2 linked regions of the Methanolobus zinderi genome follow. Each later gene encodes a partner of the first gene's protein in a complex. Links are inferred from orthologs where the notes say so. Each region holds a gene or a part of one and is shown in the gene's direction. Other genes may lie near its edges.

Region 1 (3,266 bases):
GCAAGTACAGTAACAGGTGCAGCTGTTGTCCAGACAATCATTGACATGTTCAACACTGACATGTTCGATGCACCAATCGTAAAGTCCGCTGTATGGGGAAGCTACCCACAGACCATGGACATGTCCGGTGGTAACATCGCATCCATTCTCAGCATCCCACAGAAGAACGAAGGTCTTGGTTACTCACTGAGGAACATCACAACAAACCACATCGCAGCAATTACCGGAAAGAAGGCAATTAATGCAGCAGCACTTTCATCCATCTTCGAGCAGGTAGGTATGTACGAGATGGGTAACGCTGTAGGACCATTCGAGAGACACCAGTTACTCGGTCTTGCATACCAGGGTCTTAACGCAAACAACTTCGTTTACGACATCGTAAAGGAGAACGGTAAGAACGGTACAATAGGCAGTGTGATCGAGTCTACAGTAGACAGAGCTCTTGAAGCTGGTATCATATCAGTTGACAAGACAGCACCATCCGGATACAACTTCTACAAGGCAAACGACGTTTCCATGTGGAATGCATGCGCAGCAGTCGGTCAGCTTGCAGCAACCATGGTAAACTGTGGTGCAGGCAGGGCAGCTCAGAACGTATCATCAACCATCCTCTACTTCAACGATATGCTTGAGAAGGAAACAGGTCTTCCAGGCTGTGACATGGGTAGGGCACAGGGTACTGCAGTAGGATTCTCATTCTTCAGCCACTCTATCTACGGTGGCGGTGGACCAGGTATCTTCAACGGTAACCACGTTGTAACCAGGCACTCCAGAGGTTTCGCAATTCCTTGTGTATGTGCAGCAGTCTCACTTGACGCAGGCACACAGATGTTCTCAATCGAGAAGACATCAGGACTTGTCGGCAGCGTATTCGGATCAATTCCAGAGTTCAAGGAGCCAATCAAAGCAGTGGCAGGAGCTCTCTAAGACACAAAACCCTCCTAAAATATCACAGGTAATTACAAATGGTAAATTCTTCAGACACAAACTGTGTGCAGCTTGAAATATTCCCTTCGAGACTGCTCAAACCGGAAACAGCCCAGAAGTTGTTGAACGCAATCGCTGATATCAACGGTGTTACAAGGTTGTTTGTCCATGGGCCCAGACTTCCCGATACTGTCCCGTACGGACCTGCAAAGGGTGAACCTGTGCATCATCTAGGGAAAACAGTAATTGAGGTTGCAGGGCAGGCTATGGAACTTGCCGTTTATGTCGGTGGCATCCGTATGGAAGTCATCGATGTCGATGTAAAGGAGCAGGTCAGGGAAGTTTGTGAAAATATCCTTCCGGTCTCATTTGAGTTCAGGGAAGGTCAGTTCATTCCTACAAAACAGACTGTGACAGACTACGCAAAACGCGGGCCTGGTGCAGATCCTCTGATGCTGGGAATGACCGATCCCAAGGGAAAACTGAAACATAATCCTGTATGTATCCTCAAACCTGACTTTTTGGATGAATAATTATGTTTGACCGGGAAACACAGGTTGTAGACTGCAGACACGGCATGGGCCTTGGCAGAGGAGGAGGACTTGCACAGCGAGGAACTCTTTCCGAGACCGGCAGAGCCGATGTGATTGCAGTTGCAATGAGTCCCGGAAGAAGACATATAACAAAACCCGTTTGTGAACTAACATACGGGATGCGCAGAGAGGAGATCCAGGTCAGTGTGCTTGTGCTAAGCACCGGTTCAGGTGTTCCGGACACCAATATGGGTTCGGGCTCTTTCGGTATCAACCCTGAAGAGATAGCACAGATTAACAGGCACAAGGTTGCCGTTATCCACACAGGGAACATCAGGGAACATGTAGTACGGAAGGTTAAGGCGATACTTGAAGAAGCCAGTGTCCCTGCAGTAGTTGTTTGTCAGATCCCCGTAGATTTCGAGGATTTTGCAATGGCAGGAGTAAAGACACGGCTTGTAAAACCACAGGAAAGTGATATTTTAACCAAAGGAAGGGTGATGGAAATTGTGAGCGGAGTGACACGAGGAGAATCATGTTCAAGGGAAAAGCTGAACGAGCTCGTGAAAGCCGTGAAAACCACAATGAGATCATTAGAGAATCAGGAGTGATTAATTATGGCATATGAACCACAATATTATCCAGGAGCAACATCCGTTGCAGAAAACAGAAGGAAACACATGTCAGGAAAGGTCGAGAAGCTCAGAGACATTTCCGACGAAGACCTGACATTAATACTTGGTCACCGTGCACCAGGCAGTGACTACCCAAGCACACACCCACCTCTTGCAGAAATGGGTGAACCGGAAGACTCAATCAGGGAACTGGTAGAGCCAACACCAGGCGCAAAGGCCGGTGACAGGGTAAGGTACGTACAGTTCGTTGACTCAATGTACAACGCACCTTCAACCCCATACTTCAGATCCTACGCAGCAGCAATCAACTTCAGAGGTGTCGACCCAGGTACACTTTCCGGTCGTCAGGTAGTTGAAGCTCGTGAGAGGGACATGGAAGAACTTGCAAAGTTCCAGATCGAGACTGAAATGACCTGTCCGGCACTCGCTGGCCTCAGGGGCGCAACAGTACACGGTCACTCACTCAGGCTTCCTGAAGACGGTGTAATGTTCGACATGCTCGAGAGGGTAAGAAAAGAAGGCGACAACATCATTATGCACAAGGACCAGGTAGGAAGACCAATCGACAAGAAGGTCAACCTCGGAAAGCCAATGTCCGAAGAGGAAGCAGCAAAGAGGACAACAATCTACCGTGTTGACAACGTTGCATTCAGGGACGACGACGAAGTCATTGAGTGGGTCCAGAGAGTATTTGACCAGAGAACCATCTACGGCTTCAAGCCAGAGAACTGAGGTGATTATAATGGCAGATGACAGACAGAGGAAATTTGCAAAACAGATGGAGATCAAGTTCACTAAAGAACATGGTACCAACAAGATGGAAGGCGGTGAGATCACAGACAAGCATGTAAAATACTACAGGCTTGGTGTCGATCAGAACCCTAGAAAATTAGAGATGAAAAAGGCAGGTGCAGAACTTGCAAAGAAGAGAGGACTTGTCGGTTACAACCCAATGATGCACTGTGGTGGTATCCCACTCGGTCAGAGAGCACTTACCCCATCATTCCTGTCCGGTACAGACATGATGGTCGAGATCGATGACCTTCACTACGTCAACAACTCTGCAATGCAGCAGATGTGGGATGACATCAGAAGGAGTATCGTTGTCGGTATGGACCTTGCACACGAGACACTCGAGAAGAGGCTCGGTATCGAGGTCACACCAGAAACA
Region 2 (3,318 bases), 820 kb from region 1 along the record:
ACGGTAAACTCCAAGGGAGCGGTTTACCTTGCTGACAAGCAGAAGGGTTCGGCCACTGTCATCGACATAGGAGGTATGGATAACAAGGCCATATCCGTTGAGGATGGTATCCCCGGAATGTTTACCATGGGAGGCATCTGCGCCGGTGCATCAGGTCGTTTCCTGGATATGACCGCCAAGAGGCTGGGTGTGGACATTACCGAACTGGGCGCGCTGGCAGTAAAGGGCATGCAGCAAAATGTGAGCATGAACAGTTACTGTATTGTTTTCGGTATCCAGTCCCTGGTGAACTCACTTGCAAAGGGTGCAAGTCCCGAAGACGTTGCTGCTGCTGCCTGTTACAGTGTTGTGGAACAGATATTCGAGCAGCAACTGCAGGAAGTCGATGTAAAGGAACCTCTCATACTTGTGGGAGGATCATCACTTATTGAGGGTGTTCCCAAGGCACTTGGTGACCTGCTAAAGGTTGAGGTACTTGTTCCTCCGAACTCCCATCTGATCGGTGCGGTGGGAAGTGCCTTGCTTGCATCAGGATATGTGGAGGATTAACTCCATGGAAGCTCTCGAGACCTTTATTGTAGAATCCACGGTACCTGAGGAAGGTGAAGCTTACAGGAGCATAATCTCGGACGTCATCTCGGAGCTTGTACTGGGCGGAGCCATCGGTAGAATAAAGGTTGTCATCAGGCCCGAGGATTCGCTCTTTCAGATGGCTATTATCCTGAGAGGAAGCCAGAACCCTGTAAAACTCTCAGACTTTGGCGAGGCAGGATACGGGGCACTGGAAAAGAAAGAGGTCAAAATCACGATCAATGAGGAAAAGTATCTGCCTGCCCTGCTTGAGAAACTGTGGGCAAGGTACGGCCGTGGAAATGTGACACAACCCGAGAGAAGGACCGTTCTTGTAAGACAAAAAGGTGATCTTGAAACGGAGATAGAGTTCCTGATGGAAATGGTGGTTGCCGATCCGAAACAGACCCTGCTCTCAAGACTTGTGGAAATGGCAATAAGGTCAACTCCCGAGGGTTTCAGGGTGCGTTATCATTCCATGAAGGACAATTATTTTATTTTCGTGGCCAGTGAGGACAGCCTCAGACCCGAATGGATAGATGAAGGGCATAAGATACTTGCCGAACTACAGGAGGTGGAATAATGGCTGCAGTGCTTGAACCGTATATCTACGAAGGTGGTATCCATAAGCACACCCTGATCACCGAACTTCTGGAAGATCTGGGCGGATACCTGATACAGAAGGTACCGGCTGCCACAGAAGTCACCCTTACCATGCTGATACCCCGGGAAGATGTGCATCTGATCGAGGAGCTCGGCAAGAAACTGCTCGGCACACTCACAAAGGCTCCGCTCACGGGCACTGAAATCGCCGTGGTGTCTCCTACATTGGCATCCCATCACCTGCCCCACTCTGCCTGCGACGTTGCAGAGCACCTGCGCAGGGATGGTGCCAATACGAATATGCTCGGTCTTGCAAGAGGTATGGGAAGAAGGGTTGCGCTGTCTGCTGACTATGAGCGCAGGCTTATAAACGAGCATGATCTGGCTGTATTCTCTTTTGGTACCTTCAGTGACTGTATCAAGAACAAAAAACCAAAGCTTCTTGAAGGTGTGAGGATTCCCAAGGTAGTGACCGGAGGCCCGGAGCTTAAGACCGAGGAGGTTGCACATGCCGATGTGTATGTGGGTAATATAGGAAGGGTTGCCCACCGTCTGCGCAAATCGGATGAGATCAGTTCACTGGATGTCATGAACCAGAAGGTCGGTGAGGTCGTGGAAAAGATGCGTGAGGAACTTGCAAAGGATCCTCTGGCGGTACTGCCCCCGAGGGTTATGAAGGAAGTGCATGAACAGGTACCTCAGATATACGAGGTACTCACGCCAGCCCCGATAACCCTGCAGCTTGACGGTCTGCGCATAAAACTTCCCTACGGGCAGTTCCATGAAAAGATAGAGAACCTTGAATTCGATGAGGGTATAAGGCTTTCAGAGCTTGCAAGGATAACCCCCTCCAAAATGAAAAATTATATATTGGTCAAAATCAAACGTGAATCTGAGGTTGGCTTTGTTATTTGACAGCAATCGTCCATCTCTCTGAACCGAGGCTGTTCTCATGGAAATCGAAAAGATACGGAAAACTATTGATAAGGATACCGACGAGGCTGTAGAAGATATTCTCACAGAGGTGGAAGAACGTTATGGTGAAATTCCGTATATTGTGAATTTCATGAAGGACATGCCCGAGCTGTTCATCCCGAGGATGATATACGAGAACAGCGTCATGCGTGAGTTCAGGCGTATGGACCCTAAAACTGTGGAACTCATATGTATTGCTGTTTCCTCAGCACTTCGGTGCGAATACTGTCTGAAGACCCATGTAAGGGTTGCGAAGAGACTTGGAGTATCAAAGGAAGAGATATTCGATTCTATTCTGATTGCTTCCACGATATCCAATGCCGCCGTGCTTGCTGAAGGTACACGTTCCCTGGACTCGGAATTCAGCGAGGATGAGTCCGAAAAGCAGAATAGCAGGGATGGTACCTGCACGATCTGCAATATCGCTTCGGAGCTTCCCGAAGAAGAATAATTTTCAGTAGAAAGGTGTTCCTGCTATGAGAACGCCTACGATGTAACCCAGGATCACACCACCGTTCAAAAATGGTAGTCCTGCCTGTGGTTTTCCTCTCATTACAAGTACTGTTAGTGCAATGAATCCCACTAGAGTACCTACCATGGCTGCCAGTGCCGGGATGTTTATGAATCCTGCTATCCGGTATGCGTCTGTGAGGAAGATGTTTGCCGATACCACAAGTATGGTCGGCATGATGGCGTCTCCCAGACCCATGAAGAACGCTTCCCTCTCCTCTCCCTCTTCTTTTTTGAAGGAGTCCTCGATAAAGGAATATTTCATGTGCTTTGGCATCACGAAAAGTATTGGGAGACGCATATCCATAACTCCTTCTGCAAGGTCTATCATGTGTTTTGTCCTGTAAACTGCGATGGCATCATATATTGCCAGAAGTCCGAGGAGTACCACCACCGGTATTATGGAAAGTGAGATGCCGAATATTGCACTGGCTCCCGCACCGATTAGCAGTCCCACTGTGTTTATCACATACCATTCCGGGAACTTATAGAGGAGCACGGTCAGGATCACGGCAAGGGAAATTGAGATCACGTTATTGATCAGAGCGGATACTGTGGTAAGTGCAAACAGAGCGTAGAATACATAATACATCGTTGAAGCCACTGCAAGCAGGATGACCAGTTGTATTATCCACTGCATACCTCTTCTGATGGCCATCA

The links.
Region 2: the proteins of mcrC (region 1) and HWN40_RS00355 are in contact, whole or in part, in a cryo-EM structure (PDB 9H1L), measured with the Methanococcus maripaludis proteins. The link is inferred for Methanolobus zinderi from one-to-one orthologs. Residues at the interface, in WP_011171501.1 of Methanococcus maripaludis: Arg5, Lys6, Glu7, Gln8, Ile9, Val10, Asp11, Cys12, Arg13, Ala14, Val15, Met16, Gly17, Gly19, Glu20, Gly22, Gly23, Leu24, Gln26, Arg27, Gly28, Thr29, Phe30, Ala31, Glu32, Leu34, Asn36, Thr51, Tyr59, Arg62; in WP_011170365.1 of Methanococcus maripaludis: Arg6, Glu8, Gln30, His32, Val33, Met34, Gln35, Tyr39, Leu80, Ser81, Arg82, Leu85, Pro86, His87, Cys90, Asp91, Ser93, Glu94, Arg97, Lys98, Lys102, Pro103, Asn104, Met105, Ile106, Gly107, Ala109, His110, Lys122, Glu123.

The regions. Positions count from the first base shown.
Region 1 is NZ_CP058215.1:895,818-899,083, forward strand. The notes cover bases 327-3,265. They hold mcrC (methyl-coenzyme M reductase I operon protein C), read left to right. Parts: upstream 327-1,459; coding sequence 1,460-2,071; downstream 2,072-3,265. Other genes in these bases: mcrB (coenzyme-B sulfoethylthiotransferase subunit beta), read left to right, coding at 327-927; mcrD (methyl-coenzyme M reductase operon protein D), read left to right, coding at 966-1,460; mcrG (coenzyme-B sulfoethylthiotransferase subunit gamma), read left to right, coding at 2,078-2,827; mcrA (coenzyme-B sulfoethylthiotransferase subunit alpha), read left to right, coding at 2,838-3,265. In the rest of the region: more of mcrB, read left to right, coding at 1-326; more of mcrA, read left to right, coding at 3,266-3,266.
Region 2 is NZ_CP058215.1:72,438-75,755, reverse strand. The notes cover bases 130-3,120. They hold HWN40_RS00355 (methanogenesis marker 7 protein), read left to right. Parts: upstream 130-1,152; coding sequence 1,153-2,088; downstream 2,089-3,120. Other genes in these bases: HWN40_RS00345 (presenilin family intramembrane aspartyl protease PSH), read right to left, coding at 2,603-3,120; HWN40_RS00350 (carboxymuconolactone decarboxylase family protein), read left to right, coding at 2,126-2,599; HWN40_RS00360 (methanogenesis marker 17 protein), read left to right, coding at 554-1,153; HWN40_RS00365 (methanogenesis marker 15 protein), read left to right, coding at 130-549. Also shown: more of HWN40_RS00365, read left to right, coding at 1-129; more of HWN40_RS00345, read right to left, coding at 3,121-3,318.